DNA from 4 places in the Bradyrhizobium sp. LCT2 genome. Region 2 is predicted to be linked to each of the others. Evidence: predicted binding sites of a transcription regulator. Region 2 holds the regulator's gene; each other region holds the start of a gene.

Region 1 (7,615 bases), 1.4 Mb from region 2:
GCGTCCTCGAGCTCGGCGGTCATCTTCTCGGCGTTGGTGACGAAGTAGGGGCTGAGATAGCCGCGGTCGAACTTCATGCCCTCGACGATGTCGACTTCGGTGTCGAGCGACTTGTTCTCTTCGACGGTGATGACGCCCTCGTTGCCGACCTTCTGCATCGCCTGCGCGATCATCTTGCCGATGGCGGCATCGCCGTTGGCCGAGATGGTGCCGACCTGGGCGACCTCGGAGGAGGAGGCGACCGGCTTGGCGCGCTTCTCGATGTCCTTGATGACGGCCGCAACCGCGATGTCGATGCCGCGCTTGAGGTCCATCGGGTTCATGCCGGCGGCAACCGCCTTGGCGCCTTCGCGCACGATGGCCTGGGCCAGCACGGTCGCGGTGGTGGTGCCGTCGCCGGCGAGGTCGTTGGTCTTGGAAGCGACCTCACGCACCATCTGGGCGCCCATGTTCTCGAATTTGTCCTCGAGCTCGATCTCCTTGGCGACGGTGACGCCGTCCTTGGTGATGCGGGGCGCGCCGAAGCTCTTCTCGATGACGACGTTGCGGCCCTTCGGGCCGAGCGTCACTTTGACGGCGTTGGCGAGAATGTCGACGCCGCGCAGCATGCGTTCGCGCGCGTCTCCGGAAAACTTGACGTCTTTGGCAGCCATTTCTGCAATCCCTCGTGTTTCGTGCTGTGTCTTGTTTCGTGCTGCGTCTTGCCGCTTTGCCGGCCGCATCGATTCCGGGATCCGCAGGTCGAACCCGGCGGAAGGATGGATGCCCGGATCACGCGATCCGGGCACGACATTCAGCGGCCGTTCAGGCTGACGGCCTTAGGCCATCACGCCCATGATGTCCGACTCCTTCATGATCAGGAGCTCTTCGTTGTCGATCTTGACCTCGGTGCCCGACCACTTGCCGAACAGCACGCGGTCGCCGACCTTGAGGTCGATCGGGATCAGCTTGCCGGTCTCGTCACGGCCGCCGGGGCCGACGGCGACGACCTCGCCCTGGGAGGGCTTTTCCTTGGCGGTGTCCGGAATGATGATGCCGCCCTTGGTCTTTTCCTCGGCGTCGATACGTTTGACCACGACACGGTCATGCAGCGGACGAAATTTGGATTTAGCCATGACGTTTCCCTTTGGAGGCTCGCTTCGGAAGTAGTGGAAGTGGGTGGGGCGGCGCTTCCGTCCACCCTCGTCCCGAGGATCGAACGGCGCGCTTAGCAATCGGGCTTTCCGAGTGCTAATAGTGCGCCCGGAAATATGGCTTGGCCGCGATCCTGTCAAGCAAAGGTGGTTAAGCGATTGGTGAGGCGGATATAGGATGGTGGCATTGGAAACGTGTTCGGGGCGCCGGCGTATCAAACGACGTCATTGCTCCGGTGGCGGTTTTGCGCTTGGCTGCAGGAGGGGTGCGGCCATGGTCTTGTTCGGGGGAATGCCATGATCAGTTCAGCTCGCGCGCGCAAGGTTGCCAATCTGGCAGCCGCATCTGGCCTGGCGTTGCTGCTTGGCGCCTGCGGCGGCGGCATGAGCCTGCCGTCCTTCTCGTCTTCGTCCCCGCCGCCCGAGGCAGAGCCCGGTACCGGCCCGGAAATGCCGGCGAGCATCCGCGCCGACGAGATCGTCGGCCGCTGGGGTCTCGCCTCGTTCCAGAACCCGGCCGACCGCGCCCGCACCGAGGCCGCCGCGCGGTCCCAGTGCAAGAATCCTTACGTGATCGGCGCCGGCACCTCCGGCGGCGTGGTCATGCATCTGGCCGACCAGGCGACACCGCAGGAATTGCGGCTGAAGGGCTCGCCCAGCGGCAAGAACTATATCGGGCCGGCCGGTCCGACCCCCGGCGAGCAGGACCGCGAGATCGTGTCCTTCGACGGCCGCGTCCTGATTACCCGCTTCATCGACAAGGACGCCGCCACCCGCTACGGCAACATGGTCTACGTCCGCTGCGCCCCGAGGGCGTGATGTTCTTCCCGTCATTCCGGGGCGATGCGAAAGCATCGAACTATGGTGCGCAATTGCGCACCTGAGAATCTCGAGATTCCGGGTTCGGTCCTGCGGACCGCCCCGGCATGACAGCGTGAGATAAATCCCCAAAAACAAAAACGCCGGCTCGCGCCGGCGTTTTGCTTCTTCTCTATGCCGCGTCCGTTCAGTCGAACAGCGCGTCGATGTCGTCCTGCGAGGCGTGGCCGACGTCGCCGGCGAGCTTCGGACCGTTGAGGAGTTTTTCGTCCTCGCTGCGGGTGTCGGCCGGCGCCGGCACATGGGCCTTGATCGCGTCGACGCCGCCCCAGATCTCCATCATCGCGTTGATGTGCTGCTCGATGAACTTCATCGTGGTCATGACCTTGCTGATGCGCTGGCCGGTCAGGTCCTGGAAGTTGCAGGCCTCGAAGATCGAGATGACGCGTTCCTGGATGTCGTCGGCGAGCCGCTTCTGCTGGTCGGCCGATTGCACCTTGGACATCGCGCTGGCCGCCTGGTCGATCGACTCGGCGGCTTCCAGGATCTGCTGGGTCGCCTGTTCGGTGCCGCCGACGACCGCGCCGAGTTCGCCATTGACCTTGGCCATCTCGCCGCCGTCGAAGCTCTTGCCGTGCAGCGTCGCGATTTCGCGCTTGGTGCGGTCGATGGCGTCGTGGATGAGGTCGAGCTCGACCTTCAGCTTCTCGCACTGCTCGATCTGCGCCCGGTAGGTGTCGAGCATGGTGCGCGTCTCGGCAAGCTCATGGGCCGTGGAAGCGTCGATCGCCGCCATCGCCGCGCTGGCGGACAGCGGGGCAGCGGTGCCCTTCGCCATCTGTGCGCGGATCGCGCGCAGCTCCGCCATGATCTCGCTATGCATCGGCGCAGCCTCCTCAATCATTTCGGGGCTGGGCATCTCGCCGACAATAGCCTCTTCGACACGAAAACGTTTGCGGTGAATAGCCATCAGAAACTCCCCCCCACCTCACTCACGCGTCTTTGTAGGCAGAAGCAATTTAACACGAGGTTCACGACCGGAACTGTTGCGCGGCCGCGCGCGACGACGCGAGAAGAAGCGATTAACCATGAGCATGAGGCGTTCATCGAAAATAAACGCTGATCGCCAAATTGGGCTCTCGCTCGCGACGTGGTGAATCAAAACGGCGTTTCCGTTTACCAAACAAAACGCCTTTTGCTCTTTATTGACCACGTCGCGGACGCCGATCAGCCATCAGCTCTGCACGACGCATGTGATCTAGACGAAACAGTACAGAGTACGTCGATGTTCAAGAAAATGTCTGTCGCGCTGCTCGGCAGCGCTTGCACCCTCGTTGCCGGCGCAACCAGCGCCAGCGCCTTCGACAATACCGTTCCGAACGATCCGCCCGCGGTGCTTTATCAGCCGCAAGTGCCGCCGGCGCCGGTGCGCGTCGCCTCCAATGCGAACATGGGCGGCGGCTTCATCGAGTTCCTGTTCGGCGATGGGCCCGGCCGCGGTCCGGCCTACGCGCCGCCGGTGTATCAGCAGCAGCCGGGCTACAACGATCCGCGCCGCCTGCCGCCGATGGGCGAGCCGCAGATGCAGGGCGGATATCAGCAAGGCGCAGGTCTCCAGCAGGAGGCGGTCGATCCGCGCCAGCGTCAATTCGATCCGAAGTTCGAGAAACAACTCGTTGACTATAGCGGCAAGGAAAGTGCCGGCACGATCGTGGTCGATACGCCGAACAAGTTCCTCTATCTCGTCGAGGGCAACGGCCGGGCGATGCGCTACGGCATCGGCGTCGGCCGTCCCGGCTTCACCTGGTCCGGCGTCAAGGCGATCACGGCCAAGCGCGAATGGCCGGACTGGACCCCGCCGGCGGAGATGATCGCGCGCCGCCCCGACCTGCCCAGGCACATGGAAGGCGGTCCGGAAAACCCGCTCGGCGCGCGCGCGATGTATCTCGGCTCCACGCTCTACCGCATCCATGGCTCTAACGAGCCCTGGACCATCGGCACCAACGTCTCGTCCGGCTGCATCCGCATGCGCAACGAGGATGTCATCGACCTCTACGGCCGCGTCAATGTCGGCACCAGGGTCGTGGTGATGTGAGGTCCGAGCCCCGAAATGAAAACGGCCGCCCCATCGGCGGCCGTTTTTGTTTGCGCGCTATCGAGCGGCCTTACGCATAATCGCTGCCGCCATCGTCGCCGCCGAAATCGCTGTCGTCGGCCAGGTCTACGTTGTCGTCATTGTCGTTCTGGTCGTTGTAATTCTGGTCGTCGTTCGAAGCCTGGTCGACAAAGCCTTGGCGGGAATCGCCGCCACGGTCGCGGTTCGATCCGATGTCGTCGAGGCCGGCATCGCGCGCGAGCGAGCCGCCGGACTGATCGCTGCCGCCCCAGGGACTTCCACCAGCGCTGCGGTCGCCCAGGGCGTTGGTGTCGCCGAAGGCCTGCTGGTGCGATCCGCCCATCATGCCGCGGATGCTGGAGAGCAGCAGCGAGCCGCCGACGACGCCGGCCGCGGCCGCCGCGGCCGTACCGAGGAACGAGCCGCCGCCACCGCCGACCGGCGGGGCGCCATAGCCCTGACCGGGGCCTTGACCTGGGCCTTGACCTGGGCCTTGGCCGTAAGGCGGCTGGCCGTAACCCGGTTGCGCCTGTTGCATCGCCTGGCCGCTGTTCCACACCGGCCGTGCGTCACGCGGCGGCACGTTCGGAACCGAGCCGCGCGAGGGGCCGCCACCGAACAGCGTGTCGCGCATGGTATCCAGGAAGCCGCCGGACTGGGCCGGCTCGGGCGCCTGCGCCGCTTCCAGTTCCTGGATGCGGTTATGGGCGCGCTTGAGCGCTTCGTCCTGCAACAGGGTGGTCTGCACCAGCGCGTAGACGGCGCCGGGCGCCTTGCGCAGGCCGTCGGAGATCGCAGCGATCGCGTCGGGATCGCGCGGTGCATTTTCCAGTTTCGAAAGCCGGTCGAAAAGCTCGTCGACGAGCTGGCGTTCCTGCGGCGTCATGATCAATCTCCCTCGCGCAAACCAAGCGCGCAGGAGATGTAGGGTTCCATTGTGGCCCCAACAGTGCCGGCCATATTAAATTTCGGTATGCGACAAGCTGCCTCGTCGGCCGGCTTTCGCCGCCATTCACCCCAATGTCGCGTTGGTCTGCTCCAGCAGCCGTACGAATTCATCGCCCCCAAGATAGGCATGCTCGCGTTCGCGCACGTCGGTCATCGGATCAAGCGCGGCAAGGACGTCGTCGACGAAGCCGGGATGGCACATCACGAGGCCGCCATCGGGGAGGCCTTCCAGGAATTGCCGCATCAGCGCGCCGAAATCGGCCGCGCGCGTGAAATCATAGGCGCCGGCAAAGCCGGGATTGAAACCGAGGCCGGCGCGGCCGGCGCGGCGGCGGAATTGCGCGCTGAGGATGTCGAGCACCATGGCTTTCGGCGAGGCGAGCCGCTGCTTCAGCGGCAGGTCGCGGCCGCCCTGGCGCACCCAGGCGTTCGGCGCGGTTTCGCTGACCGCGTCGATAAAGCCGTCGCGCACCTGCGGATAGAGCTGCACATGCTGATGGCCGTCGACGAAGTCTGGCGCGCGGCCGAAAGCCTCTGCGAAGGCCACGAGCTGCGCCTTCACCTCATTGCGAAAGAATTCGCGGTCGAGCCGCCGCAAGACACCCGCGCGCAAGAGCTTCGGAAACGGCATGAACATGTCGCCGTCGAGCGGGCGGAAATGCATGGTGAGCGGCCGGAACGGCGCGGACAGCGTCACGTGCAATCCGATCGCGCAGCGCGGGCTCGTCTTCGCCGCGGCCTCAAGCGCCTCGATCTCGCCGCGAGCGATCGCGGGGCCGACCATCATCACCGAGGTGGCGTTGAGGCGGCCGCGCTCGATCAGGTCTCGGATGGCGCGATTGACGCCCGGGCTGATGCCGTAATCGTCGGCGCAGAGCCAGATCCGCCGCGGCGCCGCCGCCGCGCTCATTCGGCCGCCGTCCTCTTCGCGGCGTCGTCGGCCTTGTCGGCCTCGAAATGCTTCTCGCTGTGCTCGGCGACGAAGTAGATCGGGCGCGCCTTCAGCTCGGAGAGGATCTTGCCGATATATTCGCCGACGATGCCGATCATGATGAGCTGCACGCCGCCGATGGTCATCAGGCCGACCACGAGCGAGGGATAGCCGGGGACCTGCTTGCCGGTGGTGAAGACCTCCCAGAGAATGGAGAGGCCGAACAGGAAGGCGATGCCGGCGAGCACGACGCCGAGCAGGCTGGCGAAACGCAGTGGTGCCACCGAGAACGAGGTCAGGCCTTCGATCGACAGGCCGAGCAGGCGCGCGGCGTTGAAGGTGGTAACGCCATGGGCGCGCGGCGACGGCTCGTAGTCGACGCGGATCTGGCGGAAGCCGATCCAGCTTGCCAGGCCCTTGAAGAAGCGGTTGCGCTCCGGCAGTTGCCGAAGCGCCGTGACCGCGCGCGGCGAAAGCAGGCGGAAATCGCCGGCGTCTTCCGGAATCTTCTGGCGGGCGCCCCAGTTGATCAGGGCGTAGAAGCCATGCACGGCGAGCCGCCGCAGGAAGGTTTCGTTGTCGCGATGCGCCTTGGCGGTATAGACGACGTCGTAGCCGTCATCGATCCAGTGTCCCACGAGCTGCTCGACGAGAGCCGGCGGATGCTGGCCGTCGCCGTCCATGAACATCACGGCGCCGAGGCGGGCATGGTCGAGGCCGGCCATCAGCGCCGCCTCCTTGCCGAAATTGCGCGACAGGGAGACCACCTGGACGTCGATCGCGTCGGCCGGCAGGCTGCGCGCGATCGACAGCGTCGCGTCCGCGCTGCCGTCGTCGACATAGACCACCTCGCAAGCGAGGCGATGGCGCTGCCGCAGGGTCTTTGCGAGATCGCAGATGCGCTGGTGCAGGGCGGCAAGGCCCGCCGCCTCGTTGTAGACGGGGACGACAATCGACAGTCCCTTCGCGGCGGCGTTGGTCGCGGTGGTCGTCAGGCCGGAAACATCAGAGCCCAGCGTCATCGATCAAGGTTCCAGAGGCGTTCATGGTCATCTCAACAGCATATGGTAGCTGCCGTTTGCTGTCGCTACGCTGAACGGACCTGAGGCTCACCGCCGCAGGAACGCCTCGAGCTTGGCGAACAGCGGGTTCTCACGGTCGAACACGTAGTCGAGCGAAACCACCGAGACGGTCTCGGCGCCATGCTCGCGCAGGAAGCTCGCGAGCGCATAGAGCTGCCCCGGCGGGCAGTGCAGCGTCAGCATGCCCGACGAGGTCGGCCCGCCGAACGGGGCCTCCACGCCAAAACGGCTGTGGGCCTCGCCGAGCAGGGTGGCGTCGCACTGCCGGAATCGGGTCCGGACCTCGCGGTACTTGTTGGCCCGCGCCCGCGCCGCGATGTGGTCGAGGATGACGCGCGCGGTCTCCCGCGCCTGCGGCGACCAGTCGGCATCCCTGGAGGCGACCAGATTGGCCTGGCTGCGCAGGATCATGCCGTCGTCGAGCACTCGCAAGCCGTTGGCGGCGAGGGTCGCGCCGGTCGTCGTGATGTCGACGATCAGCTCGGCGCTGCCGGCTGCCGGCGCGCCTTCGGTCGCGCCTGCGCTTTCGACGATGCGGTAATCGGTGATGCCGTGGTTCTGGAAGAACGCGCGGGTGAGATTGACG
Region 2 (7,615 bases):
CTTCGCTGTCGAAGGACCTCGCAATCCCGCACGCCGAGCTCATCATCCGCAAGGGTTTTCACAAGGACGTCGACAGCTACTCGGCCTTCCTCGAAGCCGACGGCAAGACCTCGACCGGCCTCGCCGGCTATTTGAAGGGCCGCAAGATCAAGCGCGTCTTCGTCGCTGGCCTCGCGACAGATTTCTGCGTCGCCTGGACCGCGCTCGACGCGCGCAAGGCGGGCTTCGAAGTCTATGTCGTGGAAGACGCCTGCCGCGGCATCGACACGCAGGGCTCGCTGGCAAAAGCCTGGGCCGACATGGCCAAGGCCGGCGTGAAGCGGATTCAGTCTGCGGATATCGCGGCGAGCGCGTAAGACCAGCCATCAGTCGTTCCGGGGCGGCTCGAAGAGCCGAACCCGGAATCTCGAGATTCCGGGTTCGATGCTTCGCATCGCCCCGGAATGACGTCAGAACTCAGTTCGCCGCGCTGTTCGGCTCGTTGGTGTTGGCGGCGGACGCAGCCTTCGCGCCGCCCTTGGCGACCCCAACGAGGGCCGGACGCAGCACGCGCTCGCCGATGGTGTAGCCGGCCTGCATGACCTGCACGACCGTACCGGCGGGCACCGACGCATCAGGCACTTCGAACATCGCCTGCTGGAAGTTCGGGTCGAACTTCTGACCCTGCGGATCGAACTTCTTCACGCCGTGCTTTTCCAGCGCGTTGAGCAGCGAGCGCTCGGTGAGCTCGACGCCCTCGATCAGCGAGGTCAGGCCGGGATCGGCCGCGGCGCGGGCCTCGGCGGGAACCGCGTCGAGCGCGCGCTGGAGGTTGTCGGCTATGTCGAGCACGTCGCGGGCAAAGCCGGTGATGCCGTAGAGACGGGCGTCGGCGACCTCCTTGGTGGTGCGCTTGCGCAGATTTTCCATCTCCGCCAGCGTCCGCAGCATACGGTCGCGCGCCTCGGCGGCTTCCTTCTGCAACAGCTCGACCGAGCCCGGCTCGGGATCGTCGGGCATGATGTAGGGCTTCGACACCACGGGCTCGCCGGTCGGCGCGGTCGTGTCTTCGGGTTGCCGGTCTCGATCGGTCATCGGCTCTCTTTTCGAATTTGTCTCAGGGATTTTTCTGGCCCGGATATCGTGCTTCGGACGCCGAAAATCAAGCGCCCGTGATCGCCTCAGCCGCCGGTCAGCCCCCCAGAAGGCGGCTGACGATCCGGGCGGCGTAGTCCACGGTCGGGATCACACGGGCATAATTCAGCCGTGTCGGCCCGATAACGCCCAAAACGCCGACGATGTGGCCGGCGGCATCCCGATAGGGCGAGATGATGGTCGAGGAGCCCGACAAGGAGAACAGCTTGTTCTCCGAACCGATGAAAATCCGCACGCCTTCCGCGGTCTCGGCCCGGCCGAGCAGGTCGATGACGCCGCGCTTGGTCTCGAGGTCGTCGAACAAGAGGCGGACCCGCTCCAGATCCTCCAGCGCGTGCAAATCTTCCAGCAGATTGGCGTGGCCGCGGACGATGAGCTGGCGGTCCTCGTTCTCGCCGCCGGACCAGCTGGCGATCCCGGCCGAAATCACCTTCTGCGTCAGCTGATCGAGCTCGGCACGGGCCTCCCCGAGCGCGGTCTCGAGCTCGAGCCGCGCCTCGGCCAGGGTGCGGCCGCGAATCCGCGAATTGAGGAAATTGCCGGCCTCGGTGATCGCCGAGGAGGGAACTCCGGGCGGCAGCGTCAGCACGCGGTTTTCGACCTGGCCGTCCTCGCCGACCAGGATCACCAGCGCTTTTTCCGGTTCCAGCCGGACGAATTCGATGTGTTTCAGCCGCGCGTTGGATTTCGGCGTCAGCACCACCGCGGCGGCGCGGGTCAGGCCCGACAGCCGCGTCAGCGCCTGGTCCAGCGCCGCCTCGACCGACTGCGCCTGACCGACGGAGGTGAGCTGGCTCTGGATCGACTGCCGCTCGGCGTCATTGAGGTCACCCACCTGCATCAAGGCGTCGACGAAGAAGCGCAGGCCGAGTTCCGTCGGCAGCCGGCCGGCGGACGTATGCGGGGCATAGATCAGGCCGAGCTGTTCCAGATCGGCCATGACGTTGCGAACCGAGGCCGGCGACAGCGGCATCGCGATCAGCCGGGAAATATTGCGTGAGCCCACCGGCTCGCCGGTCGCGAGATAGCTTTCGACAATTTGACGAAAGATGTCGCGGGACCGCTCATTCAGCTGGGCGAGCCCTGCGCGCGGCGCGATCAGATGGATCGGATCGTGATGGGCCACAGACAGCAACTCCTCTCAGATGCTTATAATTTGGCCATCCGGGAGGCCCCTGACAAGCGTGGTTTTGCACTTGCTCGACAGTTGCTTGGGGACCGAAAAGGCCTTGCCGCTCACCCTCACCCCACCTACAAGCACCGCGAACAGCCTATTCCCGTGAGTTTTGGAGGATTTCCCATGCGGCCAAGCCGCCGTGCGCCCGACGAATTGCGCCCCGTGACGCTGGAGCGCGGCGTGGTCAAATATGCGGAAGGCTCCTGCCTGGTGAAATTCGGCGACACCCATGTGCTGGTCACCGCCACGCTGGAGGACCGCCTGCCGCCGTGGCTGAAGGGCCAGGGCCGCGGCTGGGTCACCGCCGAATACGGCATGCTGCCGCGCGCGACCTCGGAACGCACCCGCCGCGAGGCCTCCGCCGGCAAGCAGAGCGGCCGCACCGTCGAGATCCAGCGCCTGATCGGCCGCTCCCTTCGCACCATCATCAATCTCGAAGCGCTCGGCGAGCGCCAGATCACGGTCGATTGCGACGTGCTCCAGGCCGACGGCGGCACGCGCACGGCCTCGATCACCGGCGCCTGGGTCGCGCTCGCCGATTGCGTCAACTGGATGAAGGCGCGCAACATGGTCAAGGCCAACGTGCTGCGCGACAACGTCGCCGCGATCTCCTGCGGCATCTACAACGGCACGCCCGTGCTCGACCTCGACTATGCCGAGGATTCGGAAGCCCAGACCGACGCCAATTTCGTCATGACCGGCGATGGCCGCATCATCGAGGTGCAGGGCACCGCGGAACGCGAACCGTTCACACAAGACGAGCTCCTGGCGCTGATGGCGCTGGCCCAGAAGGGTATCGCGCGCCTCGTGGACTTGCAGAAACTGGCCGTCGCGTAGTCAATAGGCCCATGCACCGCCGAATCACCGGAAAGCTCGTCATCGCCACCCACAATCCCGGCAAGCTCGCCGAGATGAAGGAGCTTTTGGCGCCTTACGGCATCGAGGCGGTGTCGGCCGGCGAGCTCGGCCTTTCCGAGCCGGACGAGACCGGCAACGATTTTCGCAGCAACGCCGCGATCAAGGCGATCGCGGCCGCGCACGCGTCCAAGCTTCCGTCCTTCGCCGATGATTCCGGCATCGTGGTCGACGCGCTCGACGGCGCGCCCGGCATCTACAGTGCGCGCTGGGCCGGACCGACCAAGGACTTCACCGCGGCGATGACGCGGATCGAGCGCCTGTTGCAGGAGCGCGGCGCGACCGCGCCCGACAAGCGCAAGGCGCACTTCGTCTCCGCGCTCTGCGTCGCCTGGCCCGACGATCATCTCGAAGAGGTCGAGGCGCGCGTCGACGGCACGCTGGTCTGGCCGCCGCGCGGCACCGCCGGCTTCGGCTATGATCCGATGTTTCGGCCCGACGGGCACACGCGCACCTTCGGCGAGATGACCAGCATCGAGAAGCACGGCCTGCCGCCGCTCGGCCTTGCCCTGTCGCACCGTGCCCGCGCCTTCGTGAAACTGGCGGAGATCTGCCTTGAGCCGCGCTAACGAAGCCTTCGGCGTCTACGTGCACTGGCCGTTCTGCCTGTCGAAGTGCCCCTATTGCGACTTCAACAGCCATGTCCGCCATGCCGCGATCGACGAAGCGCGCTTCGCCTCCGCCTTCGCGCGCGAGATCGAAACGACCGCGCAGCGCGCGCCCGGCCGCGAGGTCACCTCGATCTTCCTCGGCGGCGGCACGCCGTCGCTGATGCAGCCCGCGACCGTCGGCGCCGTGCTCGATTCGATCGGCAAGCACTGGCAGGTCGCTCGTGATGTCGAAGTCACGCTGGAAGCGAACCCGACCAGCGTCGAGGCCACGCGCTTCGCCGGCTATCGCGCCGCCGGCGTCAACCGCGTCTCGCTCGGCGTGCAGGCGCTCGACGATGCTTCGCTGAAGGCGCTCGGCCGCATGCACAGCGCGCGCGAAGCGCTGGACGCGGTCGCCATCGCGCGCCGCTCGTTCGAGCGTTATTCGTTCGACCTGATCTACGCCCGCCCCGACCAGACGCCGGCGATGTGGGCCGATGAACTGCGTCTTGCGATCGCGGAGGCGGCCGAGCATCTGTCGCTCTATCAATTGACGATCGAGGAGGGCACGCCGTTCTTCGGCCTGCACCACGCCGGCAAATTGAAGACGCCGGACGAGGCGGTCGCGCGCGCGCTCTACGACGTCACGCAGGAAACCTGCGACAAGCTCGGCCTGCCCGCTTACGAGATCTCCAATCACGCGCGGCGCGGCGCCGAATGCCGGCACAATCTGGTCTACTGGCGCGGCGACGAATATGCCGGCATCGGCCCCGGCGCGCACGGCCGGCTCGACATCGACGGGATCAGGCACGCCACCGCCACCGAGAAGCGTCCCGAAGCCTGGCTGTTGCGGGTCGAGACCAACGGCCACGGCGTCGTCACCGACGATCTCCTCAACAGCGAGGAGCGCGCCGATGAATTTTTGCTGATGGGACTCCGTCTCGCCGAAGGCATCGATCCCGAACGCTACACCGCCCTCTCCGGCCGCGCGCTCGACCCCAAGCGCATCGCCCTGCTGCGTGAGGAAGGCGCGATCACGGTCGATGCGACGGGACGGCTGCGCGTAACCAGCAGCGGATTCCCGGTGCTGGATGCGGTGGTCGCGGATCTGGCGGCCTGAGCTCTCTCCCCATCGTCGTCCTGGCGAAAGCCAGGACCCATTTACCCCAGGGAGGAGTTTGGCGAAGAGTCCCAATTATTCTTTGCTGGTACTCGCACTGTAGTCACTCGATAGATCACGCGGTATGGGTCCTGGCTTTCGCCATGACGACGGCGAAAGAACAGCTAAGCCCCAAAACTCTTCGGCGAACCCGCGACCGCGACGCCGCCGCCGGTCGTCACCTTCATCACCGCAAGGCCGCGTTCGTTGGTGCCGTCGGCGCGGAAGCGGAACAGGCCGTCGATGCCGGCAAAGCCCGAGGGGTTGGTGAGCACGTCGGACGAGAAACGGGTGGTGCCCTGCGTGCGCGCGAGCGCGGCGACGAGGGCGACCGCGTCATAGGCGAGCGTTGCGGTGCGAATCGGCTCGGCACCGTATTTGGTGCGGTAGCGGCCGGAGAAGGCGCGGAAGCCGGCGGGATCGGGCGCCGCGTAGAGGCCGCCTTGCAGGCTCGCATTCGCGTAGACGCGCGGATTGTCCCACAGGCCGGTGCCGAGCAGCTGGATGTTGCGCAAGTTCGCGCCGGCGGCCGTCATCGCATCGGCGACCGTCACCACCGCATCGCCGTCATCGGCGATGAACAGCGCATCCGCGCTGCCGAGCTGCTGCGCCACGGTGCGCGCCGGCGTGGCGCGGTCGGCACCATATTTCTCGAACGCGACGATGCGGCCGCCGCGCCGCGGCACCGCCGCCTTCACTGCGGCCTCGACCACATTGCCATAGGCATTGTCGGGCACGAGCACGGCGACGGAGCGTTTTCCGATGCTGGCGGAATATTCGACGATGCGATTGACGTCGGACTCCGGCAGGAACGAGAGCAGATAGACGCCGCGGCCGGCGATGCTGGAATCGGTCGAGAACGCGATGACGGAAATGCCGCGCGTGCGCGCGACCTGCGCCACCGCCGGCACCGACTGCGCGAACAGCGGTCCCAAAATGATCTCGGCGCCTTCGTCGATCGCCTGCTGCGCACCGGCCTGCGCGCCTTGCGGGCTGCCGTTGTCGTCCTTGATCAGGAGCTGGATGTTCGGATTCTGGAATTCGGCCAGCGCCATCTCGGCGGCGTTGCGCATGGATTGCGCGGCGAGGCCGGCGTTGCCGGCGGCCGAGAGCGGCAGGATCACGGCAACCTTCACCCCGCCGGTGCCGGCGGTGGTGGCCTGTTGCGGCGGCCCGGCCGGCTGAGCCGGGGGCGTAGAGGAGCTGCTGAAGGGATTAGAGAACTGGCTCAGGCTCTGCTGCACGCCGGCGCAGGCCGACAGCAAGGGCGCACCGAGCAACAGGCCGAGCGCGCTCCGCCGGGTCGCACCCGACGATTGGGGCCCCGGATCGGGAGATTTTGGATGACGCGGGCCCAGCATGGTGGCTTCTCTTCTGACCTGCCGTCGCCGGCCGGTCACAACAAACTTGTCGCGACAGAAGCCGCGGATTCAGGCATATTGTCGGCAAATAGTTAACCAAAACAAAAGGATAATGACCGCTTAACGCGACCGTCCCTCAAGTCCCGGCCAGCTGTCCGCCGTCCGTCACCCAGCATCAAGGCGGCGTTTCCGCCGCGAATATGGCGCTGACGCTGCATTCCCTCTGGAATGTGATGCCGGATGGATCACATTCCACTCCTCTTCAGTCCTTGCCCCGCCCCTTGGCCTAGCCGCGATCTTTTTCGGAGGACCGGTTCCCAGCCCCGGGGATCATGCCTAAGTTCGATTCATTATGCGCGCAAAGCCGGCCCCGATAAATACGCCTGAAGGCACAGACGCCGCCCCGCGCGGCTTCTCCATCGACGCCCATCGTCTTGCGGCGCCGAAAGCGGCCGCGGGCCTCTATCTGGTCGCGACCCCGATCGGCAATCTCGGCGACATCACGCTGCGCGCGCTTCAGACGCTCGCCGGGGTCGACGTCATCGCCTGCGAGGACACCCGCATCACGCGGCGCCTGACCGAGCGCTACGACATTTCGGCGCAGCTCAAGCCCTATCACGAGCACAATGCCGAGGCGGCGCGCCCGAAGATCCTGGAGCGGCTTTCGCAGGGCGGCTCAATCGCGCTGGTGTCGGACGCCGGCACGCCGCTGATCTCCGATCCCGGCTTCAAGCTGGTGCGCGAGGTGTGCGCCGCCGGCCATGCCGTCTATGCGCTGCCCGGCCCCTCCTCGGTGCTGGCGGCGCTGTCGGTCGCCGCGCTGCCGACCGACCGCTTCTTCTTCGAGGGCTTTCTGCCGGCAAAATCCGCCGCGCGCCGCTCGCGCCTTGCCGAGCTTGCCCGCATCGATGCGACGCTGGTGATGTTCGAGTCCGGCAACCGCGTGCAGGACACGCTCGCCGATCTCGCCGAGATCATGGGGACGCGCGAGGCCGCGATCTGCCGCGAGCTGACGAAGCTGCACGAGGAGATTTCGCGCGCGACGTTGACCGAGCTGGCACGCGAGGCAGATGCGCTGGAGACGCGCGGCGAGTTCGTGCTGGTGATCGCACCGCCTGCGGCGGACGCCGAGATGCTGACATCGCATGCGCTCGACGACCTGCTGCGCGCGCAGCTGGCGACGCACAGCGTCAAGGACGCCGTGGCCCATGCCGTCGCGCTGTCCGGCCGGCCGCGGCGCGAGGTCTATGCCCGCGCACTCGAGCTCGCAAAAGATTTG
Region 3 (7,615 bases), 830 kb from region 2:
ATCATGTGCAGCGCGGCCACTCGCTCGGCATGCCCGTCGGCCCGCGTCAGGCAGGCGTCGACCAGCAGGCCGTGGCGGTTCTCCATCAGCCCATGCCCGATGAAGCACAGCTTCGTCTCCTTGCCTTTACCTTTGCGGTAGAGCCTGGCATCGGGATCAGTCGTCGAAGCATGGGTGTCGTTCGAGCGTTTCTGGCCGTGGAAGTGCGCGTCAGCATTGCGCCCGCCGCCTTGCGCCGGCGGCTCGCCCGTGCCGTCCTTGGGTTTGACGCTCTTCATTGAGGCCCAGGCATCGATCAGCGTCCCATCGACCGAGAAGTGATCGCTCGACAGAAGCCTCTTCACCTTGGGCCGCTCCAGCACCGCCGCGAGGAACTTGGCCGCGATATCGCCCTGCAGCAGCCGGTCGCGGTTCTTCGAGAACACCGAATGGTCCCAGGCTGCGTCGTCGACGCCGATTCCGACGAACCACCGGAACAGCAGATCGTATTCCAGCCGCTCCATCAGAAGCCGCTCCGAGCGGATCGAATAAAACGCCTGCAACAGCATCGCCCGCAGCAGCTTCTCCGGCGGGATCGACGGCCGCCCAATCGGCGAATAGAGCGCGGCAAACTCGCGCTCCAGCGCCGCCAGCGCCTCGTTTACGATCGTCCGGATCGCTCGCAGCGGATGATCCCGCCGCACGCGAGCCTCCAGGTCAACGTAGCTGAACAGCTCGCCCGTTCGATTGTCGCCGCCGCGCACGCACCATCTCCCGAATCCCCTCGGAGCTAGTGAATCACGGTCGCCGGCCGGCGGCGAGCATCCTTTTTCAACAGCCTGCTAGGGCGCCCGGACCGCTTGTCGCGGCGAGCAGAAAACTAGCAAATCGCCTTTTGGTTTCAAGTAGAGAGCGGAGAATTTTTATCCGAAAACTAACCCAATGTTACCGAGCCACGGAGCACGTCTTCAAAATTAGGCAAAGCCATCGAGGGGTCTTCAGGGGCCTTACCAGACGCCCCTGCGTCGGTAAGCGATGCGGCAATATCGTACTGAGTTCGATCGTCAGGCGTGTAAACGCTGCAATTCCGCTTCGGCCAGTTCGACCAACCGGGTGAGCCTTTGGCGATGTTCTGCAGCGAGATCCTGTGCTTTGAGAAGTCGCCGCAATGCTCGATTGCTCTGCGTTGGCTTTCAACCACGAAGGATCGGACCCTGGCGGCCCGCTCAAATACGAGCGTCTCAGGCGGAAACCGGACGCTGGTCAGTACGTCCGACATGATCGAATAGCGAGGGGGGAGCCGGCCGGGGGATGCGATCAGCGCAATCGGTCGAGATCGCATCCCGGTGAGTGAATGAAACTAGCCGATCGCTGGTCTCTCCCTATTGCGGTCTTCCGGCATAAGCTTGATTCCCGATGGGTCCAGGATCGGTGAAAGGAGCATGTCGACCTTCAACGTGTTCACGCCGGCGCCCCACGTCAACCAGGGCATCGAATCCAGATACGGGATCGGCGGCAGCGCGATCGTCCCGAAAACCTGCCCCGACTCCGGCTTGCTGCGCGGGCCATCCACCCCCCAAGCCGCCAGCGACGGCAGGACCAGGACCGCTGTCATCGAGGCCGTGAGAATCCCGCGGACCACGCGCTGTCCGAAGGCTTGTTTGCGGTTCTCCGCATGAGCGGAGACAATGGTTTGATCTCTGATCATCTCATCCTCCAATCGGTCGAAAACTGATCCAGGCGATCGTGAGAAGGCTGAGGGCGAACATGAGCCAATGCATTACAGTCGCCCCGCTCTTGCGCGATCGAGATTGCATGCGTGTGCTCATCTGGGTCTCCTTGTGCTTTGCGTTCCTTTCTCTTTTGGTTAGTGGTTGAGCCCGGCCGGTGGCGGCCGGGCTCGATCTTGGCTAGAAGTCCATCGGCGGCGCTGCGGGCGCCGGCTCGGACTTCTTCGGCTTCTCGGCGATCAGCGCTTCCGTCGTGATCAGCAGCGCGGCGACGGAAGCCGCATCCTGCAACGCGGTGCGAACGACCTTGGCGGGATCGATCACGCCTGCCTTCGCCAGGTCCTGGTATTCGCCGCTGGCGGCATTGAAGCCCCAATTGTAGCTGGAGTTCTCCAGCAGCTTACCGACCACCAGCGAGCCGTCTTCGCCGGCGTTCTGCACAATCTGCCGCGCCGGCACCTGGATCGCGCGGCGCACGATGTCGACGCCGGCCTTCTGGTCGGCATTCACGGTCTTGATGGCATCGAGCGCCTTCAGGCCGCGCAGCAGCGCGACGCCGCCGCCGGGCAGGATGCCTTCCTCGACTGCCGCCCTGGTCGCGTGCATCGCGTCATCGACGCGATCCTTGCGTTCCTTGACCTCGACTTCGGTCGCGCCACCAACGCGGATCACCGCGACGCCGCCGGCGAGCTTCGCAAGCCGCTCCTGCAACTTCTCGCGATCGTAGTCGGAGGTAGTCTCCTCGATCTGCATCTTGATCTGGGTGACGCGGGCCTCGATGTCCTTCTTGGACCCCGCACCGTTGACGATGGTCGTGTTCTCCTTGTCGATGACGACCTTCTTGGCGCGGCCGAGCATCTTGAGCGTGACGTTCTCGAGCTTGATGCCGAGATCCTCCGAGATCGCCTGGCCACCCGTCAGGATCGCGATGTCCTCCAGCATGGCCTTGCGACGATCGCCGAAGCCGGGCGCCTTCACGGCCGCGACCTTCAACCCGCCGCGCAGCCGGTTGACGACGAGGGTCGCGAGCGCTTCACCTTCGACATCCTCGGCAACGACGAGCAGCGGCTTGCCGGACTGCACGACGGCTTCGAGCAGCGGCAGCATGGACTGCAGGGTCGACAGCTTCTTCTCATGGATCAGGATGTAGGGGTCTTCGAACTCGACCCGCATCTTCTCGGCATTGGTGACGAAGTAGGGTGACACATAGCCGCGATCGAACTGCATGCCTTCGACCACCTCGAGCTCGGTATCGAGGCTCTTGGCTTCCTCTACGGTGATGACCCCGTCGTTACCGACCTTCTGCATGGCGTCGGCAAGAAAGCGACCGATCTCGATATCGCCATTGGCCGAGATGGTCGCGATCTGGGCGATCTCCTCGTTGGTGGTGACTTTCTTGGCGTGCGCCTTCAAATCATTGACGATGGCTTCGACGGCCAGATCGATGCCGCGCTTGAGGTCCATCGGGTTCATGCCGGCGGCGACGGACTTCGCGCCTTCCTTGACGATGGCCTGGGCCAGCACGGTCGCGGTGGTGGTCCCGTCGCCCGCGAGGTCACTCGTCTTGGAGGCGACCTCCCGCACCATCTGCGCGCCCATGTTCTCGAACTTGTCCTCCAATTCGATCTCCTTGGCGACGGTCACGCCATCCTTGGTGATGCGCGGCGCACCGAAGGATTTCTCGATCACGACATTCCGCCCCTTGGGGCCGAGCGTGACCTTGACCGCATTCGCCAGCGTATCCACTCCCCGCAGCACCCGGTCACGGGCGTCTGTGGAGAATTTCACCTCCTTGGCAGCCATGTTCGTTGCTCCTCTCTCCTCAATGACTGTCGGCTTCGCAAGTTGTGCTCAGGCGGCCTTCTTGACCGAGCCGGTCTTGTCGACCACGCCCAGAAGATCGCTCTCCTTCATGATCAAGTAGTCCTGGCCGTCGATCTTCACTTCGGTACCCGACCATTTGCCGAACAAAACGCGGTCTCCCGGCTTGACATCGATCGGGATCAACTGGCCTTGCTCGTTTCTGCCACCGGAGCCCGCGGCGATGATCTCGCCTTCCTGCGGCTTCTCCTTTGCGGTGTCGGGAATGATGATGCCGCCGGCGGTCTTTTCCTCGGCATCAATGCGGCGCACAAGCACGCGGTCGTGCAGTGGGCGGAAATGCATGCACATCCTCCATGTCAGTTCAGCGATGTCCAAAAACCGGGTCCGGGCAACCGGCCCCCGGGCGAAAACGACCTAGGATCCGAAAAACGGCCGTTCAAGAGGTCTTTGAAAAATTTTTGTCACTCCGGCCGTCCGACTGCCAACCGCGGTCTTGAACGGCGAATTTGGCGCGACCAGTTGATCTTCCATTCACCGCCCTCCCTCCGTAGCTGACCGCGGATTGAGGTCGTCTGCGCAATGTTGGACTCCGCCAAGAACGACGACCATGGACGACTATCGCGACCTGGTGATTGCTGGTCTGGCCGTGCTGTGTGCGGGTCTCATGTTGGTCGCCGGCCTCCTGTTCATTCTGGGTTCGTCCGACGGGTCAAAACCGGCGGAGATCGAGCCGCCAAGCCCGCAGGTCGCTGCATCGAGTCCTTTGGAGATGGCGCCGGCGAAGCACCATTCGATCGCCAATTTCAGATGAAGGCAAACTGAGGCGCGGTGCCCGAAGCCCCGGCGAGATGAAAGCGCGCCATTGTTGCCGATCCTGCGGCTTGAAGATCAAAGGCCAATTTCAGATGCCTGGGTCATCGTCGCTTCTTTACCTGCTTTCGCTTGGCCTTCAACACGTCCGCTTGAGTGCGATAGGCCTTTGCCAAGTTCAAAAGGTTTGCATCAGCGGTCACTCTCGCCTTTCGCTCGGCTTTGTCGGCCTGCTTGCGCAAGAATTTGGTTGCCTTTGCCATGGCATCAACCTCTGACTTATTCTTCAACATCCATGATCGCGCTACCTCTGTTTCGGAAAGATAGGCGAGGCGCCTCGCCGTGAGCGGGCCGACAACCTGCGCGAAGTCAGCTTGCCTTTCTGTCGACATGCTCGAAGGATGCTGCCGTAATCTGCGGCTCCTCGAGATCGAGTAGCGCGTCGATCACTTCCTGGAGATGGGAAGGCGTCGCCAGCAAGTTACCTTTCGAGTGCTCCGTCTCAATCTTAGAGGCATGAAGAGCCCAGCGCCGCAGGATGTCGCGCTTTCGCGCCAGCCCCAGGCCCGGACCCGTGGCGGATCACCTCCGGCCCAAGGGTCCGCTCAATCCATTCCAGCCGTCGGCGCCGCTGCTGGCTGGCGGCTAGGCCCTCAACCTCGGGATTGTCCGAAACCAGGCGCGGCTTCGCCCCCTGCGCCGGCAAGCCCTGCACTGAGTATTGCAGACCTTGGCGGCGCGCATATGCGATGGCGGCTGCGACGGACGGGAACGAAAGTTTGACCTGCGAGAGGGGATCGTCGTCGCCGGTCCAACCCATCAGCGGTTCGATGTACGGGGCCGAGCGGCGCTCGAAACGCAGCGTCCAGCGCTGTGCGCGAGCCCGTCCCGAAGTCATCGGCGAGGGGGCAGCCTTGTAGATCACGGCCTGCGCATCCGCCGGAAATACCGACTTCGTCACCACCGGCTCCGGGACGGGCCGGCGCGCCGTAAAGTCCGAATGTGCCGATAAAGGCGTGACGTTCATGAACGCCTCCTTCGAGCCGGGCGGGCGGGAGCTGGGCTCCCGTCCGCTTCGTCTTACTTTCCGTTGATTGCGATCCTTTTCACCTTCCGCTGTTCCGTGGCGACTTCGGCAGCGTGACGGTGAGGATCCCGTCCTTGAAGGACGCGGCGACTTTATCCTGGTCGACGTCGTCGACGGGAATGCGCCGCTCGAAACGTCCGTAGTAGCGCTCGCTGAAGCGACGCTCCTTGTCTTTCGTTTCGCTCTTCTTCTCGCCGCTGATCGTCAGCACGCCGTCGGCAAGTTCGACCTCGACGTCTTTCTGTTCGATGCCGGGAAGCTCGGCGATAACTTTCACTTCCTTGTCGGTCTCGTTGAACTCGACGCTCGGCCACCCCATTGTCGCCGGCGGGGCGAACTGGCCGATATCGACGCCGCGAAACACGTCGTCGAACAGCCGATTCATCTCGCGATGCAGCGAGAGAAACGGGTTGTCTACCTCGGTGCGTCGCGCAGGCAGATTGCGGGAGCCGTTGTTCCACGGAATGAGTTCGCGTAGTGCCATTGTGGTCCTCCTTTCTTGGATTTGGTCGTCAATGGGCCAGCAGTCCGCAGCGCGGACCTAGCCGCGCAGCGGTTCGATGGGCAGCAGCCAGTGTCAGGCCGCCTGCGTCCGATCGCTCCTCTGGTGGTCGTTGCCGGTAACGTCGATCGCGATTTGACGCGGCTTCAGCGCCTCCGGCATTTCCCGAGTCAGGGCAATCCTGAGCAGGCCGTCTTCGAACGTCGCGTCCTTGACCTCGACGTAGTCGGCCAGGTTGAATACGCGCCGGAAGGGCCGGACGGAGATTCCACGATACAGGTAGTCGCGTTCATCCTCGTCGGTCTTGCGGCCTTCGACCGTGAGCGTCGAGCGCTCTGCGGTGATCGCCACGTCGTCCGGGGTGAAGCCGACCAGCGCCAGCGAAATCCGGTACTGGTCCTCGCTGGTGCGCTCGATATCATACGGCGGGTAAGTGTCGCCGTTGTCTACCGTATCGTTCACCAGATTTAAGAGGCGGTCGAACCCGATGGTCGAACGCCAGAAGGGTGATAGATCGTAGGTTCTCATAACCACATCCTCCTCTGAGCAATATGGATAGGAGCAACATCGGATTCTGCCCGATGGCGTCTGCCGGACCCGAGAGGCATCCGGCGCCACGCTCCCGCGTGGCTGCACAAAAACTAGGATGGGGCGATTTTGTTTCAAGAGGAGTGTAGGACAGAGAAGCGACCGGCCGACGGACCGGTCATGCCACACGAAGGCTCCTGGAAAGTCGAACATCGCCGCGTCGGCCGACGACGGGCAAAGACTCGGAGCGGGCCTCATGTAGCCCCGCCCTGGTGGCACTGCGGAAGCCCGTTATCTAGACGGCCCCGGATGGCTGAAAATTTTCCGGCCCTCCCTTGAAACCAAACTCGGTTTCTCTAATTTTCGAGTCGCCGCCGCAGGGCGGCTCTCCGGGCGCCTGACGGGCTCGGCGAATCCAGAGACGGGCACCGGTCGTGTCCGGTGCCGCTCGTAACCATTTTGCTCCGTGGAGGATCTGGCTATGCGCAGTTACGACTTCTCACCGCTCTGGCGTTCGACCATCGGTTTCGACCGCCTTTTCGACCTCGCTGAATCCGCCCAGCGCGCGACCGAGGACAATTACCCGCCCTACAACATCGAACGGCTCGGCGACGATCGCTACCAGATTTCGCTCGCGGTGGCCGGCTTCTCTCCCGACGAAATCTCGGTGACGGCCGAGCAGAACGTCGTGACGATCGAGGGCAACAAGACGGACAAGACTGAACGCGAATTTATGTACCGCGGCATCTCGACCCGCGCGTTCAAGCGCCAGTTCAACCTGGCCGACTACGTTCAGGTCAAGAACGCGTCCTTCGACAACGGTCTGCTCAAGATCGAACTCGTCCGGGAGATTCCCGAGGCCATGAAGCCGCGACGGATCGCCATCAATGGAGCGACGCCGGACAACCTGCACAAGCTCGAATCCAGGGCGGCTTGAACCAGTACGTATTGCGGCGGCCCGGTCTACGGGCCGTCCATCCACTCGTCTTTGAAGGGAGGAAAACATGCGGCCGACGACCGCCACCGACAACGTCTTCGACTTCCAAGCGCTCCTGCACCCCGGCACCGTCTTCGAGCATCCCAAGGACGTGGTTAGGCATCCGTCGCTTTCGCTGGCCGAGAAGCGGGCGATCCTCGCCTCCTGGGCTTCCGACG
Region 4 (7,615 bases), 1.5 Mb from region 2:
GGTTTGCTTCGGATCCTGGAGGTGAGGAAAGTGCCCAATACCGGGAAGAATCGCGAGTTCGGCGTGGACTCTTTCGGCGAATTCTGCGCCCATCTCCTTCTTGATGAAGAGGTCTTTCTCGCCCCAAACTACCTTCACCGGCGTTTTAAGCCGGGCGAGTTGCGATTCGAAACGGTCCTGGTCCCGCGTAAAGTACGAGTAATAGTGGGAGAAAGCGTCTACCGTCGTCATGGCGCCCTGGCTCCATCCGCGGGACATGTCGTCCCTGAATTCCTCCGTAACTTCGAATTGCGCTTCCTTGGGCAAGCCTCTTGTGAAGGTGTTTGCGAGGATCTCGTCGCGATTCCTGTTCATGTTGGCGCGGATCTGATCCATTGCAGGCCCCGCCTTCAGGCCTTGCAGGCTCTCATACATGAACTGGGGCCTGTCAAACGGGGCGAAGTCGCCAACGATAATTGTCCTTGCGATATCAGGTTTTTCCACCGCCAGCAGGAGTGCCGGTAGCGCTCCGATGTCGGTCGCGTAGATCGTGAGCCTCGAGGTGTCGATGCCTGTTTTCACGATGTACTGATCCAGAATATGCGCGTAGTCCTTCGGCGAATAGGAGAACCTGTCGACCGCTGGCCTCGATGAAAGACCGTAGCCCGGCCAGTCGAAAGCGTGGACGTCGTAGTCATCGGCGAGAGCCGCGGCAATATCCTTCCAGGCGTACAGGGTCTCCGGAAACCCGTGCAGGAAGAGAACAATCCCCTTCCGCCCCGGGTTACGCAAAACCATCCTTCTGAGCGCGATATCTTCGTTGATCTGGAAAAAGTCGATCGCGCTGTCGTTGATCCGGTGTGACATGATGTGTGTCCTTTCGTCCTGTTACCTGATCAGCGTGCAGGCAGAAGTGATCTGGAGGCTGAACGAAGCTCGGCGGAGAAGAGTTCCGGCACCTCCAAGGCTTACTGTCCGAGTACGGCCTGCGGCGTGTTCCGAAAGCTGATTGCAATACGATTGTAGGCGTTCATCAAGCCAACTGCGATCGTCAGATCCACAAGTTCTCGCTCGCCGAACACAGCGCGGGCAGCCTGATAGGCTTCATCCGGCACATTGGTCTCTGCGACGCGCGTCACCGTTTCGGCCCACGCAAGGGCGGCGCGCTCGCGCTCGTCGAAGAGGTTACCGGCTTCCCTCCACGCCTGTACCAGCGCCAGCTTTTCGATCTTCACTCCCTTCTTGAGCAGGTCGCGCGTGTGCGAGTCGAGACAATACGCGCAGTTGTTGATCTGTGAAATTCGCAGGTAGACCAGGTCGACCAGCGCGGGTGGAAGGTTGCTCTGCATTATGTAACCGTAGACGCCGCCGAGCGCTTTCACGCCTGTCGGTGCAATCTGATTGTAGTCGAGACGCTTGCTCATTTTTTGCTCCTTGATGACAAGTGTTATTTGATCGGGGTAGTCAGTTCCTTGTCGTCGGTATCAATGACGAACACGGCGAGCAGCCTTGCTGGCCTGGTCTTGCTGGCATTGCGGCTGATGGAATGGCGCGAGCCTGGCGTCTCGTAAAAACTTTCGCCGGCGCGGTAGACCCGCCTGGGTCCGTCATTCACCTGGGACTCGATTTCTCCCGACAGAACGTAGCCGAAGATGAAAGCCGACTTGGCGTGGATGTGCGGAGCTGACGCCCGGCCCGGCGTATAGTCGACGATCAGGGCCTTCAGTGACTTGCCGGGAATGTTGGGGATCATCTGTTGAAAGCGCGGCGTGACCGCTTCGCCGCCGCCATGGGCGACGGCAGGCGTTGCAGTGGCGATGGCAACGGCAGCGAAAGCCGCGCCAAAGATGAATCGTATTTTCATGGTGGCGTTCTCCTTTGTCCCGCATAGGTGCGGCTGCTCTGGTCCGGAAAAAAGCACCAAGAACGCACAAAAATCGTGTACCAAGGGGGCATGACCAAGCCGCTGCGGTTGGAGCTTGATCGATCTGCGAAGACGCCCCTGGCCGAGCAGATCCGCAAAGGCATCAGGGCCGCCATCGAGAACGGCGTGCTCGCTCCGGGAGCGCGTCTGCCCTCCTGGCAGGACCTGGCAGCCCAACTCGGTGTCGCTCGAGGCACGGTGCGATCGGCGTACGAAAAGCTGTCCGCTGCTCAACTCATCGTCGCTTCCCGCGCGGCCGGAACGCATGTCGCGGATCGTCCTTCCATTGCTGCTCGACAGGAAGAAACAGCCGATCCCGGCTCGTTCATGGAGATGTATCGGGAGCTCACTGCGGGGCCGGCGATTTTCCAGATGGGCGTGCCCGCGCATGAAACTTTCCCCGCCAAGCTCGTCGCCCGGATTCGTTCGTCCGCTATTCGCGTGGAAATGAGTGGGCCGGCGATATATCCGGACGCTCGTGGTGAGCTGGAACTACGGCGGGAGATCGCGGCGTATCTTGCTATCGCGCGTGGTATCGAGTGTACAGCTTCCCAGATCATCATCACCGGCGGCTACTGCAGCGGCTTGGGACTGGCGCTCCGTGTGCTCGGCCTCGAACGGAGAAGAGTCTGGATGGAGGATCCAGGCTTCCCAATCACCCGGCATGGCCTGGAGCTCGCAGGATTGTCGCTCGCCCCAATCCCGGTTGATGCGGACGGCATTGATGTCAGTTCTGGCCTGAACCATGAGCCCGATGCGGCGCTGGTTGTTGTAACTCCAGGGCAGCAGGCGCCGCTCGGGTGCACGTTGTCGCTGGAGAGGCGCTTGCGCCTTCTCGACTGGGCCGCTCAGAAAGGGGCGTGGGTGATCGAGGATGACTATCTGAGCGAGCTTCAACTGAAGGGTCGGGCCACACCGGCACTTGCCTCGCTCGATCGCGCCGGGCGCGTCATTCACATCGGATCTTTCAGCAAGACTCTGACCCCCACCCTGCGGCTGGGCTTTCTGGTAGCTCCTCCGTCGCTGACGTCTCAGTTCGCCGAGGTCGCGGCGTGTCTCGCGCCGGCGCCTGGGCCGTCTGTGCAACTCGCGACTGCGAAATTCATGCGTGACGGCCACTATATGCGGCATCTTCGACGTACGAAGCGTGTCTATGCAGCGCGAGGCGACGCGTTGCTAAAGACCCTTCGCCCACGCGCCAAGGACATAACGATCGCTGGATTGGCGGTGCTAATGCAATTGCCGGACGGGACACCAGACCTCTCCATCGCCAGGGAAATGCTGTCGTTCGGATTGGCGCCTGCTCCGCTATCGCCCTGGTATGCAGAGGCAGCTTCCGCACGATCCGGTTTGCTGCTAGGCATCGCGGCAGCTCCTAACAAGCGTCTCGCGGCGTCTTGCGACCGCCTCCTTGGGATCATCGATCGTCTTATGTGACGAACGCAGAGGCAGGGCGCTCGCGAGGACAACGCTCATAAGGTACGTCGTGGCCTTGCTGGAAGAGTCAAGCAGGGTTTGGCTGCAGGACTGGCGAAGGGAGAGAATCTAGAAAGAAAGTGAACCGCCCCGGGTTTGCCGGAGGCCATTTGGTTTAAGTTATGCCACCATGGCGGGTTGTTCCAGCATGGCGTAGTAGCGTTGTTCGGCTTCGGCCGGCGGGATGTTGCAGATGGGCTCCAGGAGCCGTCGGTTGTTGAACCAATCCACCCATTCTAGGGTCGCGAACTCGACGGCCTCGAAGCTGCGCCATGGCCCGCGCCGATGGATCACCTCAGCCTTGTAGAGACCGTTGATGGTTTCGGCGAGAGCGTTGTCATAGGAATCTCCGACGCTGCCGACAGAAGGCTCGACACCAGCTTCAGCCAGGCGCTCGGTGTACTTAATGGATACATATTGGCTGCCCCTGTCGCTGTGGTGCACGAGCCCGCCACGATGGACCGGCCGTCGATCATGCAGTGCCTGCTCCAGCGCATCGAGCACGAAGCCTGCATGCGCCGTGCGCGAGGCTCGCCAGCCCACGATCCTGCGGGCATAGGCGTCGATCACAAAGGCGACGTAGACAAAGCCGGTCCAGGTCGCGACATAGGTGAAGTCGGAGAGCCAGAGAACGTTCGGCCTTGGCGCCTTGAACTGGCGGTTGACGTGATCCAGCGGGCATGGCGCGGCCTTGTCGCTGATCGTAGTCTTGACGGATTTGCCGCGGATGACCCCTTGCAAACCCATGTCACGCATCAGTCGCGACACCGTGCAACGGGCAACATCGAAGCCTTCGCGCTTGAGCTGGCGCCAGACCTTGCGCACGCCGTAGACGGAGAAGTTTTGATCGAAGACGCGCCGCACCTCGATCTTCAGCGCGGCGTCCTGCCTGGCGCGCACCGACAGCTTGGCGGGATCGCGCCGCTTGGTCACATGGGCGTGGTAGGTCGAGGGGGCGATCGGCAAGACCTTGCAGATCGGCTCGACCCCATGCGCCCCACGATGATCGTCGATGAAGGCGATCATGGCTTGAACCGGCGGTCGAGCTCCGCCATCGCAAAATAGGCGCTTGCCTTGCGCAGGATCTCGTTGGCCTGCCGAAGCTCGCGGTTCTCCCGTTCGAGCGCCTTCAGCTTCTCGGCCGTGTCGGTCGGAACGCCGGCCCGCTGCCCGCTACCGACCTCGGCCTTCTTGACCCAGTCATGCAGCGTCTGCGGCGTGCAGCCGATCTTGGCCGCGATTGACGTAACTGCCGCCCAGCGCGACGGGTGCTCGCCGGCGTGATCCAGAACCATCCGAACCGCTCGGGTCCGGACCTCGGGTGAAAACTTGTTCGTCGTCTTGCTCGTCATGGCTCCATCCTCTCAGGAGTTGGAGCCTCCGGCAAACCCGGGGCGGTTCAAAGTTCCTCTTCCGCTGCATCCCAGGTGCTCTGGGTAGGCGAGAGGGACAAGATTTGCCGGCCTCTCCGCGTACCGCCGCGGGTCTAGACTGCCGTTGGACGCGGCATCATTGTACCCGAACAGGCTAATCCAGACGCGCGCAACCCTACCCGGCTAGCCATTTGGATGGCAAAGCCAAACAACAACCTGGGCAGACGGTACAAGCCCGCCTAAAGTTTCCTCAGCGGCTTCCTCCGACCAGCCCAGACTTGATTCCAGGGGCTCCTTTAGGTGGCTCTGAATGGGCCCTCCGCGGACCGGTGAGGACGACGGATTTTCGAAATCCTTCGCGGCTTTGTCTTGTTTGCCGACCAAGCCGGCTTATTTTCGGAGCGGTCAGCACTCGCTAGCTTCGACTGCTATTTCAAAAAGCGACTAGAAGATAGGAGGAGAGCATGAAATTCCGTCCGCTTCACGACCGGGTCGTGGTCAAGCGCATCGACGCGGAAGAGAAGACCGCTGGCGGCATCATCATTCCCGACACGGTCAAGGAGAAACCCTCCCAAGGTGAAGTCATCGCCGTTGGCCCCGGCGGTCGTGACGAAAGCGGCAAGCTGATCCCGATCGACGTCCGGGTCGGTGACCGCGTATTGTTCGGCAAGTGGTCCGGCACCGAAGTCAAGATCGACACCCAGGAGCTGTTGATCATGAAGGAGAGCGACATCATGGGCGTTCTCACCGACGTGTCTTCCAAGAAGAAGGCCGCCTAGTCCACCGCTCAAGCGCCTGTCGAGCGCCTCATCAAGGGTGAAACCAAGTCAAAAACTCAGGGAAACCCACTATGTCAGCAAAAGAAGTCAAATTCGGAGTCGATGCCCGCGACCGCATGCTGCGCGGTGTCGACATCCTCCACAATGCGGTAAAAGTGACGCTCGGACCGAAGGGCCGCAACGTCGTCCTCGACAAGTCGTTCGGCGCTCCCCGTATTACCAAGGATGGCGTCACCGTCGCCAAGGAGATCGAGCTCGAGGACAAGTTCGAGAACATGGGCGCCCAGATGGTGCGCGAAGTCGCCTCCAAGTCCGCAGACGCGGCTGGCGACGGCACCACCACCGCGACCGTGCTCGCCGCTGCGATCGTCCGTGAAGGCGCCAAGTCGGTTGCCGCCGGCATGAACCCGATGGATCTGAAGCGCGGTATCGACATGGCTGTGGAAGCCGTGGTCGCCGACCTCGTCAAAAACTCCAAGAAGGTCACCTCGAACGAGGAAATCGCCCAGGTCGGCACGATTTCAGCCAATGGCGATGCGGAGATCGGCAAGTTCATCTCCGACGCCATGAAAAAGGTCGGCAACGAGGGTGTCATCACCGTTGAGGAAGCCAAGTCGCTCGAGACCGAACTCGAAGTTGTCGAGGGCATGCAGTTCGACCGCGGCTATATCTCGCCCTACTTCGTCACCAACGCCGATAAGATGCGCGTTGAAATGGATGATGCCTACGTCCTGATTAATGAGAAAAAGCTATCTCAGTTGAATGAACTACTTCCCTTGTTGGAAGCCGTGGTGCAGAGCGGCAAGCCGCTTGTGATTATCGCCGAAGACGTCGAAGGCGAAGCGCTCGCCACCCTCGTCGTCAACCGTCTCCGCGGCGGCCTGAAGGTCGCGGCCGTCAAGGCTCCGGGCTTCGGCGATCGCCGCAAGGCCATGCTCCAGGACATCGCGATCCTAACCGGCGGCCAGGCGATCTCGGAAGACCTCGGCATCAAGCTCGAGAACGTCACGCTCAATATGCTCGGTCGCGCCAAGAAGGTGATGATCGACAAGGAGAACACCACGATCGTCAGCGGCGCCGGCAAGAAGGCCGACATCGAAGCGCGCGTGGCGCAAATCAAGGCGCAGATCGAGGAGACCACCTCGGACTACGACCGTGAGAAGCTGCAGGAGCGTCTTGCCAAGCTCGCGGGCGGCGTCGCGGTGATCCGCGTCGGCGGCGCGACTGAGGTCGAGGTGAAGGAGCGCAAGGATCGCGTGGACGATGCGATGCATGCGACCCGCGCGGCGGTTGAAGAAGGCATCCTGCCAGGCGGCGGCGTTGCGCTACTGCGTGCCTCCGAGCACCTCAAGGGCATTCGCACCAAAAATGACGACCAGAAGACCGGGATCGAGATCGTGCGCAAGGCGTTGTCCTACCCGGCCCGCCAGATCGCAATCAACGCGGGCGAGGACGGCTCGGTCATCGTCGGCAAGATCCTCGAAAAGGATCAGTACTCGTACGGCTACGACTCGCAGACCGGCGAATACGGCAACCTGGTCTCCAAGGGTATCATCGATCCGACTAAGGTGGTTCGAGTGGCGATCCAGAACGCGGCGTCCGTCGCAGCGCTCCTGATCACCACCGAAGCTATGGTGGCGGAAGTGCCGAAGAAGAACACCGGTGCGGGCGGCATGCCTCCGGGCGGCGGCGGCATGGGTGGCATGGGGGGTATGGACTTCTAAATCCGACATTCAGAGCTCAACAATAAGGCTCGGCAGCGACGCCGAGCCTTTGCTGATTTCCTAGCGGTCAGCCGCGGTCCAACACTTGCGCACCGTATTGCGCGAGCGCGTCGAAGCCTGCGCCGCCGACGAGTTCGAGGGGGAAACCGCCCGGAATCATCCTGAGGAGCCTCCATTCCCGAAAACAGCGACCGACGCTCGCCGCCCAAAATAAAGAGATTGCCAATCATACCAGGACGATGCGCCTCGCGAAGAGTCCAATCGCGGCGATCGTGCACGGGCAGCTTCTCAGCTCTGTGAACCGGTGCGACCGGCCCCGATCCGCTATCTTTTCCCAACCACGTCGCCGTAAGTTCGCTC

The links. Region 2 encodes HrcA, which represses chaperone genes, less so after heat shock. Its sites were predicted from a motif close to GTTAGCACTCNCNNNNNGNGAGTGCTAAC; they were not measured.
Region 1: the regulator HrcA is predicted to act here: its motif matches at 1,207-1,235, upstream of groES (co-chaperone GroES).
Region 3: the regulator HrcA is predicted to act here: its motif matches at 3,991-4,019, upstream of groES (co-chaperone GroES).
Region 4: the regulator HrcA is predicted to act here: its motif matches at 5,157-5,185, upstream of groES (co-chaperone GroES).

What each region holds. Positions count from the first base shown of each region.
Region 1 covers NZ_CP034432.1:9,094,188-9,101,802, reverse strand. The annotation lists gene groL (chaperonin GroEL) at 1-653, opposite strand, end outside; gene groES (co-chaperone GroES) at 819-1,115, opposite strand; gene EI171_RS42960 (hypothetical protein) at 1,431-1,952, shown strand; gene EI171_RS42955 (protein phosphatase CheZ) at 2,140-2,922, opposite strand; gene EI171_RS42950 (L,D-transpeptidase) at 3,238-4,047, shown strand; gene EI171_RS42945 (DUF2076 domain-containing protein) at 4,118-4,954, opposite strand; gene EI171_RS42940 (ChbG/HpnK family deacetylase) at 5,081-5,926, opposite strand; gene EI171_RS42935 (glycosyltransferase family 2 protein) at 5,923-6,969, opposite strand; gene hisG (ATP phosphoribosyltransferase) at 7,057-7,615, opposite strand, start outside.
Region 2 covers NZ_CP034432.1:1,082,987-1,090,601, reverse strand. The annotation lists gene pncA (bifunctional nicotinamidase/pyrazinamidase) at 1-356, shown strand, start outside; gene grpE (nucleotide exchange factor GrpE) at 457-1,074, opposite strand; gene hrcA (heat-inducible transcriptional repressor HrcA) at 1,172-2,260, opposite strand; gene rph (ribonuclease PH) at 2,435-3,148, shown strand; gene rdgB (RdgB/HAM1 family non-canonical purine NTP pyrophosphatase) at 3,160-3,795, shown strand; gene hemW (radical SAM family heme chaperone HemW) at 3,782-4,936, shown strand; gene EI171_RS05860 (penicillin-binding protein activator) at 5,101-6,336, opposite strand; gene rsmI (16S rRNA (cytidine(1402)-2'-O)-methyltransferase) at 6,689-7,615, shown strand, end outside.
Region 3 covers NZ_CP034432.1:1,909,141-1,916,755, forward strand. The annotation lists gene EI171_RS09655 (IS5 family transposase) at 1-743, opposite strand, end outside; gene EI171_RS09660 (hypothetical protein) at 1,340-1,687, opposite strand; gene groL (chaperonin GroEL) at 1,890-3,512, opposite strand; gene groES (co-chaperone GroES) at 3,561-3,875, opposite strand; gene EI171_RS09675 (hypothetical protein) at 4,141-4,344, shown strand; gene EI171_RS44630 (hypothetical protein) at 4,448-4,735, opposite strand; gene EI171_RS09680 (ETC complex I subunit) at 4,852-5,370, opposite strand; partial or broken gene EI171_RS09685 (Hsp20/alpha crystallin family protein) at 5,424-5,914, opposite strand; gene EI171_RS09690 (Hsp20 family protein) at 6,008-6,460, opposite strand; gene EI171_RS09695 (Hsp20 family protein) at 6,942-7,397, shown strand; gene EI171_RS09700 (hypothetical protein) at 7,465-7,615, shown strand, end outside.
Region 4 covers NZ_CP034432.1:2,579,993-2,587,607, reverse strand. The annotation lists gene EI171_RS12750 (alpha/beta fold hydrolase) at 1-846, opposite strand, end outside; gene EI171_RS12745 (carboxymuconolactone decarboxylase family protein) at 948-1,403, opposite strand; gene EI171_RS12740 (cupin domain-containing protein) at 1,427-1,843, opposite strand; gene EI171_RS12735 (PLP-dependent aminotransferase family protein) at 1,934-3,340, shown strand; one part of gene EI171_RS12730 (IS3 family transposase) at 3,500-4,440, opposite strand; AL1L pseudoknot at 4,331-4,447, opposite strand; one part of gene EI171_RS12730 (IS3 family transposase) at 4,440-4,731, opposite strand; gene groES (co-chaperone GroES) at 5,217-5,531, shown strand; gene groL (chaperonin GroEL) at 5,603-7,255, shown strand.